DNA from 3 places in the Arthrobacter sp. HMSC06H05 genome. Region 3 is predicted to be linked to each of the others. Evidence: predicted binding sites of a transcription regulator. Region 3 holds the regulator's gene; each other region holds the start of a gene.
What was found. Region 3 encodes LexA, which represses DNA repair genes until DNA is damaged. Its sites were predicted from a motif close to TCGAACANNTGTTCGA; they were not measured.
Positions count from the first base shown of each region.

Region 1 (3,277 bases), on a different contig from region 3:
CGGTCAAGCCGCTCTGTGAGATCGACGAGTAAGTCCCACCGGTTGTTACCGGTTTGGCGTTCAGCTTCAAGCCGGTGCGCGAGCGGGGCGAGCTCCGGCATTTTCGCAACCGCGTCCCGCACGTTCGAGGCGTTCAGCCGCCACAGGCTCTTAGCTGCTCGGTCGATATCGTCGCTTTCCATGCCGAGCGCATAGCCTGCATCGCGGACCGCTCCCCTTGCCCTGTAGGCGTTCTGCATCGACATGAGCGTGGTGCGGTCTTCACCGAAGCGTTTGAACAGTTCCCTATAGACCGCGTGACGTTGAGCGGATTCAACATCCACATCGATATCCGGCAGGCTTGCTCGTTCCCGTGAGAGGAAACGTTCAAAGATCAGGTCATGTTCAAGCGGGTTCACATGCGATATCCCTAAGAGGTACACCACAAGGCTCGATGCGCCTGAGCCTCGCGCGGCGGCCCTGACCCCCATGCCGTGGATGATGTCGGTAGCCGCGGCGACGGTGAGGAAATAGCTTGCAAACCCGAGCTCTTCGATGATGCCCAGTTCATGCTCCAGGACGTCCAGGGCACGCTGACGCATCCGTTCAGCGCGCGCCGGTGAATGATGCAGAACAGCTTCGCCGCCTGGAGCGAATAACCGTTCGAGGCTCGCCAGGCACCGTTGCCGTAATTCAAGCATCGGGTTGTGCCTAATCCCGATCACGTGCGCCTCAGGAACAACCGGGGTTCCCCAGCCCATATGTTTGACCGGATCAAGCGCGCTCAGAGACGCACACCGTTGCGTTGAGCGCAGCAACTGCTCGGCCCCCTGGGACCCTAGCCCCGCGGCCGAGGCCAGCTCGGCAGCCACCTCGTGCATCTGGGCGCTTGGCTTGAGCCATCCTTGCCCGTTGACTTGCGGGCTCTCACCGCGGGCAGCGCTCACCGCGGGAACGGTGCCTTTCGGTGCGGTAACAGAACCTAGTGGGCTCATCAGGCGCACCGCGTCCACAACATCGGCGGTGGCGGCGCCGTCCGGGGTCGCATACCGCACCGCGTTCGTCACAACCGCTTCCATACGGCTTTCGCGGGCGGCTTTCCACATCCGTAGAGCATGCGCGTGGCTACAGCGCTGCCCGGGCCGGGACATGTGGCTCACCAGTTCTATAAACAACGCATCGGTATGGAGTGTGTCCTGCCATGCTTTAAGCCGGCGCCGCATGTGCGCATAGCGGCGACGATACGCGGCATGGCCCACATCCGAGTCAGGCCCTAGGAGCACACTGAGGCGTACATAGCCATCGGGCCCGAGTACTGCTTGGCGCACATCAAGCCGGCTCACCCCCACAATCCCGTGGGCTTCTCTCCCCCGCTGATGCGCTACCGACACGAGCCGAACCAGCGCCGAATACCCCTCCGAGGAACCACGGGCGAGCACAACAATCCGACCTGCAACGCTCACCTCGCCGGCACTGTTCACCCCAGCTGCGGTGCTCGCCCCGCCTACGATATTTTCTTCGTCTGCGATGCTCGCGCCAGAAACGCTCGTGCTTTCGAGCAGAGCAAGATCTACGCCCAGAATCGGGGTGACCCCATGCTCGATGCACGCCGCAACATGTTTGATAGCCCCGTATAGCCCGTCGCGGTCAGTGCACGCTAGAGCCCAAGCACCATCAGCTGCAGCCTGTTCCACTAACTTCTCTGGCCGGTCAACCCCGTAGTGGGTGCTATACGCGGTAGAAACATGCAGATGCGGGAAACCCACTTTTCCCTTCATACGCTTAAGCGACTGCCTTCTCTACGCGCTACGTTGTAAAGGCTGCGAAGGCAGTTCAACATTGATCAGCCGCCACCGGCCCGTTGCGCAGTGCTGAGAAACATACATTGTCTGCGGCTCAGAACTTGGGTTCAACTGCACCTGCAACTGCCACACCAAATGATCAACAGTCCCGGGTCCAGAACCTTTAACGGCTCTAGGGTCCTCCTCCCACCAGGCCCTACGCTCAAACCACTTCACGGGCTCTGCGCACACCGTCCATGTGCGCCCTTGCCACAGCACGGCACTCGGCGCGCCCTGCTCGTCACAACGCAATTCCACAGATTGGGTGAACATACTCATGTTTCCTACTTCTCACCGGCCGCCTGTGAGCTGGCTCGGCCGCAACGCTGGATGTGCGGGGCCTGGGAAGCGGAACCTCACACAACGAGATTCGAACATGTGTTCGATAGGAAGACCTTAAGAATACCCCCTGACAGTTTGAACCGCACACCCGCCCTAACCTCTGCGCGCTTGCGTTACACACACGTTCTGCCCCATCGGAGACAATAGGGACCATGCCCCTTCAACCCCTCGATAGCGCTACCCCGACCTCTCCGGACAACACCCCTTCTCAGCAAGAAACCATGCCTGCCCCGCCGAGCCCTCTATACGAACGTCTCGGCTGGGCCTCACTCGACGCCGCGCTCGCCGCGACCAGCCGGGCATCTGAAAGCCGTGGCGTTGCACTCGATCCACACCAGATAAGCGCAGCCCACACAATCCTGGGCTCGCACCGTTCGGGGGTCTACCTTGTGGGCGAGGTCGGACGCGGTAAGACCTGGCTCATCGACAGCATCCTCCGCAACGCCCCCGCAGCAACCCTGCGGATGCATTTGACCGCGTTCTTCCGCGCGTTAACCCACAGCATGCACACCAACGGGCACGCCTTCGCGCAAGCCGTCACCGACGTCGTAGCAGCCAACACCGTGATCTTCATCGATGAATTCCACGTCCACGATGTCGCCGACGCCGTCATGCTGCGCCGCGCACTCAGCATCCTCGCCGAGCACGACATCGCACTCTTCACAACATCCAACGCCGCGCCCGGTAACGGTCACGACGACCCCATGATCGCTGACGCGCTCGGCCCCGCAGCACGCCACATCCATGAAAACCTCGAGGTCCTAACCCTCACGCATCCACAGGACTACCGCGCGCTCCAACACCACACAATCCCGCCTCACCCAAACCAGCACCAGCCAAGCCCGCACCAAGCTACCGGCTTCGCAGCGGGCACCTGGACCATCGTCAACAGCCCCGCCTCATCCCCAGCCACCGGCACCACAACAGGCAACACCACAACAAGCAGCGCAACCATCCCGCTACCCGGGACTGCACGCACCCTGACCGTCAACCCCACCAGCCTAGACAGCACGGACTCAGAAAACGCCACACTAGACACAACCTGGGAATACTTATGCGAAGGCAGCATTTCCCCAGCAGATCTGCTCGCGCTCGCCGATGACTATTCGACCTGG
Region 1 is NZ_KV788998.1:43,684-46,960, reverse strand. It holds gene dnaE (DNA polymerase III subunit alpha) at 1-1,757, opposite strand, end outside; gene HMPREF3160_RS10245 (DUF6504 family protein) at 1,779-2,093, opposite strand; gene zapE (AFG1/ZapE family ATPase) at 2,315-3,277, shown strand, end outside.
Region 1: HMPREF3160_RS10245 (DUF6504 family protein) is a predicted target of LexA. The motif match lies at 2,191-2,206, and genes of this name have one in related genera.

Region 2 (3,277 bases), on a different contig from region 3:
ACAACATCGACCGTGCGATCAAGCGTGGTGCCGGGCTGACTGGTGAGGTCATTGACTACACCGAGATCATGTATGAGGCACGCGGTCCGCAGGGCTCGGCTCTCTTGGTGCACTGCCTGACCGATAACCGCAACCGCGCGGCCTCTGAGACTCGCGTGGCGATCACCCGTAACGGTGGCACGATCGCCGACCCGGGTTCGGTCAACTACCTTTTCAACCGTAAGGGTGTCGTGGTGGTCCCTGAGGCTGATCACACCGAGGATTCCCTCATGGAGGTTGTCCTCATGGCTGATGTTGATGCCGAGGAGATCACCAAGGTCGGCGATTCTTTCACCATCGTTTCGGAGCCTTCGGAGCTGCAGTCAGTTGCTCACGCGCTGGATGAAGCCGGTGTCGAATACAGCTCTGATGAAGTCGAGTACGTGCCGACGATGAAGGTTGAGCTGGATGTGGATGCGGCCCGCACGTTCGTCAAACTTGAGGAAGCGCTCGAGGAGCTCGATGACGTGCAGGCCGTGTACTCGAATGTCGATATGACGCCTGAGGTCATTGAGGCGCTAGGCGAGGAGTAGAGACTGTTGCATTCGGTTCGCGTAACGGCTTCCGAGGTGGTTGGTGCGTGCGCGTAGCAGGAGTTGATCCAGGGCTGACCCGTTGCGGGTTGGCCCTGGTTTCTGTTGGTACTGACCGCACAGCAACGCTCGAGGACGTGCGGGTGATCGGTTCCCCGTCTGAGGTTGCCTTGGACCACCGTCTGCTCACGATTTCTGAGCGGATTGATGAGTGGCTGGATGAATTCCGGCCTGATGCTTTGGCGATTGAGCGCGTCTTCACTTACACGAACGTCTCTACGGTGATGGGTACCGCCCAGGCGATGGGCGTGATCATTGCCGCTGCCGCGCGCCGCGGCATTCCGGTTGCCTTACACACCCCGACTGAGGTCAAAGCCGCTGTGACCGGTAGCGGCCAGGCTGATAAACAGCAAGTGGGGCGGATGGTGACCAAGATTCTGCGCCTAGCGGCCGCCCCGAAACCAGCCGATGCGGCCGATGCGATAGCGATCGCTCTGGCTCACGGGTGGCGTGGGGCTGACCCGGCATCCAAGGCGGCGGCTTCAGGATCGAATCAAAGTGGTGTGGCCCCAGCACAGCGAGCCTGGCTCAAGGCGCAGGCTCAGGCCGCTAATAATGCGGCGCGTGCGGAGTCTGCTTTGCGGGCGCGTGCACGTAAGCCGCGTGGTTGACCGTGCTGGCTCGTGAGCGCTGTGACACGGGGCGTATCTAACACACATACGGATAGTTCGAAGATATATTCGGATAGACTTCTCGTATCACTCTCCGTGTTTGTGGTGCTCTCTTATGTGTGAGGCGTGCCGTCGGCGCGCTGTTATGTCCGTGAAAGGTTGTTCGTACCCATGATTTCTCAGCTTCGAGGCACCGTTACGACGTTGAACCTGAACTCGGTGGTTCTTGATGTGGGCGGAGTGGGCTACCTCGTCAACGCGGTTCCGCGGACGTTAGGGGAACTCACGGTAGGTCAAGAAGCCACTCTTCCAACGAGTTTGGTGGTGCGTGAAGATTCGATGACTCTCTACGGTTTCACTAGTGCACGTGACCGGGACGTTTTCGACATCATCACGAGCGTTTCAGGGATCGGCCCGAAACTGGGTTTAGCTATTTTGGCGGTTCACTCTGCAGAAGAGCTCGCCGCGGCTGTTCAGAACGAAGACACGAAAGCGCTGACCCGCGTTTCGGGTGTGGGCCCTAAATCGGCAAGCCGAATTATCCTTGAACTCAAGGGCAAGCTGACGCTCTCGGCGGATGCTACTGCCACTGCCGCCCCGGCCGCCCAGACCGAAGCCGAAGCGTTGGCTCAAGCCGCCGAGGCCCAAGTGGTCGAGGGTCTCACAGGCCTGGGGTGGACTGAGAAGGAAGCTAAGAAAGTTCTTGCAGCCACGCTCAAGGCACAACCGGAATTGGCCGGGGCCTCGGTTCCAGAGCTGTTGCGCGCTGCATTGCGGGGCGTGGGGGCCGGGACCGGAGTGCGCTCGTGAGCATGCCGGAACGGTCTTGAAACTACTGTTGAGAAGCTAGGGGAGAGGAACGCAGCAAGATGGCATCAGATTCCTCGCGCGGTCTGGTGGATGCCTCCGGAGAGCCGGAGGAACGCGCGCTCGAGGCTGCGATGCGGCCCAAGAACTTCGATGAATTCGTGGGCCAAGCACGTGTTCGCGAGCAACTTTCCCTCGTACTTGAATCCTCGAAGCTGCGTGAACGGGTTGCCGATCACGTTCTGCTCTCCGGGCCTCCAGGCTTGGGCAAGACGACGCTAGCCATGATCGTTGCCGCGGAGATGCAAGCACCGCTACGCATCAGCTCCGGTCCGGCAATCCAAAACGCAGGGGACCTGGCTGCGATCCTCTCTTCGCTATCTGAAGGCGAAGTTTTATTCCTGGATGAGATCCACCGTCTAGCCCGCCCAGCAGAGGAAATGCTCTACCTTGCGATGGAAGACTTTCGCGTCGACATCGTGGTCGGCAAGGGTGCTGGTGCCACAGCTATCCCATTGGATCTTCCTCCGTTCACTCTGGTGGGCGCGACCACGCGTGCCGGTCTTTTGCCGGGACCTCTGCGTGACCGTTTCGGGTTCACCGGCCACCTGGACTTCTATTCGGTTGAAGAACTTGAAATGGTTCTGCGGCGCTCGGCAGTCATGCTTGATGTGCGCTTGACCGATGACGGCTATCAGCAGATCGCTTCACGTTCACGCGGAACCCCGCGTATCGCTAACCGGCTCCTACGCCGTGTCAGGGACTGGTCGCTTGTACACCGCATCGAGCGGATCGATGCGGTTCAAGCCGCAGCGGCCCTGGACATGTATGACGTCGATGAACGTGGACTGGATCGGCTCGACCGTTCAGTTTTGCAAGCGTTGTGCACCAAATTCGGTGGCGGGCCCGTCGGCTTATCAACACTTGCGATCTCGGTGGGGGAGGAAACCGAAACCGTCGAGGAAGTAGCTGAGCCCTATCTTGTGCGCGAAGGCCTCCTCGGCCGAACCGCACGCGGACGAATAGCAACCCCAGCGGCATGGGCGCACCTAGGCCTGACTCCGCCGGAGGGTGCTCCTGGCGCCCTACCTTCGGGGGAGCAGGATCCCGGCGGGACTGCCCGCCTCATCTGAAGAATCGACCGAGCTGGAGAAAGCATTGGCCTATCTATTTCTGTCTTCCAGCAACCGACAGTGCCGTCCCAGAGTTACGGCGTGAGCTTGCAGT
Region 2 is NZ_KV788998.1:55,566-58,842, forward strand. It holds gene HMPREF3160_RS08275 (YebC/PmpR family DNA-binding transcriptional regulator) at 1-572, shown strand, start outside; gene ruvC (crossover junction endodeoxyribonuclease RuvC) at 620-1,243, shown strand; gene ruvA (Holliday junction branch migration protein RuvA) at 1,415-2,053, shown strand; gene ruvB (Holliday junction branch migration DNA helicase RuvB) at 2,113-3,183, shown strand.
Region 2: ruvA (Holliday junction branch migration protein RuvA) is a predicted target of LexA. The motif match lies at 1,301-1,316, and genes of this name have one in related genera.

Region 3 (3,277 bases):
CCGGTCCCGGTCGGGTTATTGGGCGAGCACAGGAACACGATGTTCGGTTTGTGTGTGCGGACTTGTTCTGCCGCGGATTCCGCGCTGAGACTGTAGTCCTCTGCGCGGTGGCCGGGAATGTATGTGGTGTCTGTTCCAGACGCCAACAGCGGGTACATCGAATAGGTGGGCGGGAAGCTCAACAGGGTTCGGCCTGGACCGCCGAAGGCTTGCAGGATCTGTTGCAGTACTTCGTTGGAGCCGTTAGCAGCCCACACGTTTTCTGGGGTGAGCCCGCGGCCGAGGTACTCGGCGAGTGCGGTGCGTAGCGCCGTGAATTCCCGATCTGGGTAGCGGTTGAGGCTGTGTGCGGCCTCGCGTACGGATGCGGCGATCTCATCGATCACCTCTTGCGGCAGCGGGTGAGTGTTTTCGTTGACGTTCAGCTGTACCGGAACGTCGATCTGTGGGGCGCCGTACGGGGAGAGCCCACGAAGGTTATCCCTAAGTGGAAGTTGGTTGAGCCGTTGCATAGCATCCTGAGACATGGTTCAAGTCTAGGGATCGGCTAAGTGGCGTCTCGAATTAGGGTCGCCCTATTGCGCACCCACTCACGCTGTGGACGGGTTAGTAGCTGACCGGGACAACGAGCTTCTGCCCCGGAACGAGCGCTCCATCAAAAGAGTTGTGCTTTTGGATCAGAGCCACCGTGTCGCGGACATCGCGTTCAGGTGCATAGTGCTCAGCTAGCTCCCACAAGGTATCTCCATGCGCAACGGTGACCTCAACCAAGCGATCCCCCTGCGCGGTCACCGGCTCACCCGTGGTTGCCTGAGCAGGCTGAAGCAAGGCCGAGAGCATCAAAAACACGCCAACGACCAAAGCCATAGTCGGCAGGCCGAAGAACACAAACCGCCCCCGTGAAGTCAAACGGATACGTTGACGTGATGCGTGCTCGCCATGAGCAGTGTTGAGAGTGCGCTCATCTGAATTGACGGTGCGTTCAGCAGTATTCGACATGACAACGGTGTCCACCATGACCATTCCTTCCGACATCGAACAGAACATACATTCGAACATCTCTTCGATACATTTCTAGCACACATCTTCGAATCGACTCAACGGTCTTCGTACATATCTTTGAATATGCGGCGAATCCATATAGGCTGTAACTACCGATGTGGACTGTCATTACAGTCAAGAACAACCCCCTGACACTTTGATGGGCATGGGTAGCGAACCAGGGATGGGAAACGAAGGATGGGAAACGAATGAGCACCGATACACCGTCGATGGACACCCAGCCCGCACGCCCTTCGAAACCGCTGACTTCGCGGCAACGCTCTGTGCTGAAGTGCATCGAGTCTTTCTTAGAGAATCAGGGGTATCCGCCCACGATGCGTGAGATCGGTGACGCAGTCGGGTTGAAATCGCTGTCTTCGGTGACACACCAACTGCAGCAGCTCAACAAGCTCGGTTGGATTCGCCGCGACCCCAAACTCCCCCGCGCGCTCGAGGTTCTCTATCCGTCCACCCTGGACGTGACCCAGAAGGACTCCACCACAGCTAGTGCGGCCGCACTCGGAGCAGCGACAGGCGCCGGCCTAGCGGAGGTCACACCAATGCCCGGTGCAGCCAAACTCCCAAACACCACAGACTCCGCCAGCACCGCACAATCCTCCAACATCACAGACTCGGCTAACATCACGCAGTTCAAGGCTCGCGGCGGTGAGGACTCGGCTGAGATCCCACTCGTCGGCCGTATCGCGGCAGGTGGACCGATCCTTGCTGAACAACACGTTGAAGACGTCGTGACCCTGCCACGTCAGCTTGTAGGGCACGGCGAACTGTTCATGCTCAAAGTCTCTGGAGACTCGATGATCGACGCCGCGATCTGCGATGGTGACTGGGTTGTGGTCCGTCGCCAAAACACCGCACAGAACGGCGAGATCGTCGCAGCACTGCTGGATGACGAAGCCACCGTGAAGACCTTCCGGCAACGCGACGGACACACGTGGTTACTGCCTCAGAACTCCCAATACGAACCCATCCTGGGCGACCACGCACAGATCATGGGACGCGTCGTATCCGTGTTGCGCTCCCTCTAAGCGCAGAGCCGCTCAGGCAACCCCTCTAAGCGCAGGGCCCGTATCGCCGCGCCATCTTCGTTACTGCCGCGTTACTTATTGGCTTCGCGCAGGCGTCCCAAAGCGCCGAGAACTGTATTCCGGTCAGTTGTGGTCCACAACGGTGGTAGCGCGCTGCGAAGATATGCACCATAGCGGCGGGTAGCCATCCGAGAATCCAGAATCGCGGCCACTCCCCTGTCCTCTGTGGAACGGATCAGACGGCCCACACCCTGCGCCAAACGGATCGCCGCGTGATGCGCCGAAACAGACATGAACCCATTCCCGCCGTGCTCATTCACGTCACGGGTCCTAGCGGTCATCAAAGGATCGTCAGGGCGCGGGAACGGGATCCGATCAATCACCACCAAACGGCAATGCCGCCCCGGAACATCCACGCCCTGCCACAGCGTCATCGTCCCGAACAGACAAGTCTGCTCATCAGCTGAGAACTCCCGCACCAGCTCCGTCATTGACGCCTCGCCCTGCACCAAAATCGGCACATCCAGACGTTCACGGCACGCAGCGGCGGCGTCCTCAGCGGCTCGGCGTGAAGAAAACAGCGCCAACGCCGCACCGCCAGAGGCCTTGATCAAGTCCCCAAGCTCATCGATAGCTGCTTCAGAGACTCCGCGGCCTGGCGGCGGGAGATGCTGAGCCACATACAGCACGCCCTGCTTCTCGTATTCGAACGGCGAACCAACATCAACCGAATCCCACTTAGGAGCCTCCGGCCCCATCAACCCTAAACCGCCAGCAACCGGCTCGAAGGCTTCACCCACAGCAAGCGTGGCCGAGGTCAAAACCACGGTCCGGTCCGCGAACAAGCCATCCCGCATCTGCATCGCAACAGACAACGGGGCAACCATCAAAGACGCCGGTTCAGAATCATCCGGAACCACATAGCCGCGCCCCGGCTCGAAGCTGCCGGGCCGGGCCGCCCACACAACCTCGTCGCCCTGACCAGCGTTCAACAAACGTTCAGCCAGCTCAACAACCTGAGCCACCGCGGAACGCGCGGACTGCCAGGCGCCATCCGGAGCCGCATCGCCAGCCTCGCGTTTGGAATCCGCCATCACGACCTTCGCTGATTCGAAAACCTGCATCACAGCGGCACGTTGAGCCTCGGTCAATCCGCGCGGCTGAAGACCTGTCGGGATGTTCGTGACAGA
Region 3 is NZ_KV788989.1:108,585-111,861, reverse strand. It holds gene HMPREF3160_RS07595 (histidinol-phosphate transaminase) at 1-527, opposite strand, end outside; gene HMPREF3160_RS07590 (LysM peptidoglycan-binding domain-containing protein) at 607-1,017, opposite strand; gene lexA (transcriptional repressor LexA) at 1,251-2,087, shown strand; gene HMPREF3160_RS07580 (ATP-dependent DNA helicase) at 2,159-3,277, opposite strand, start outside.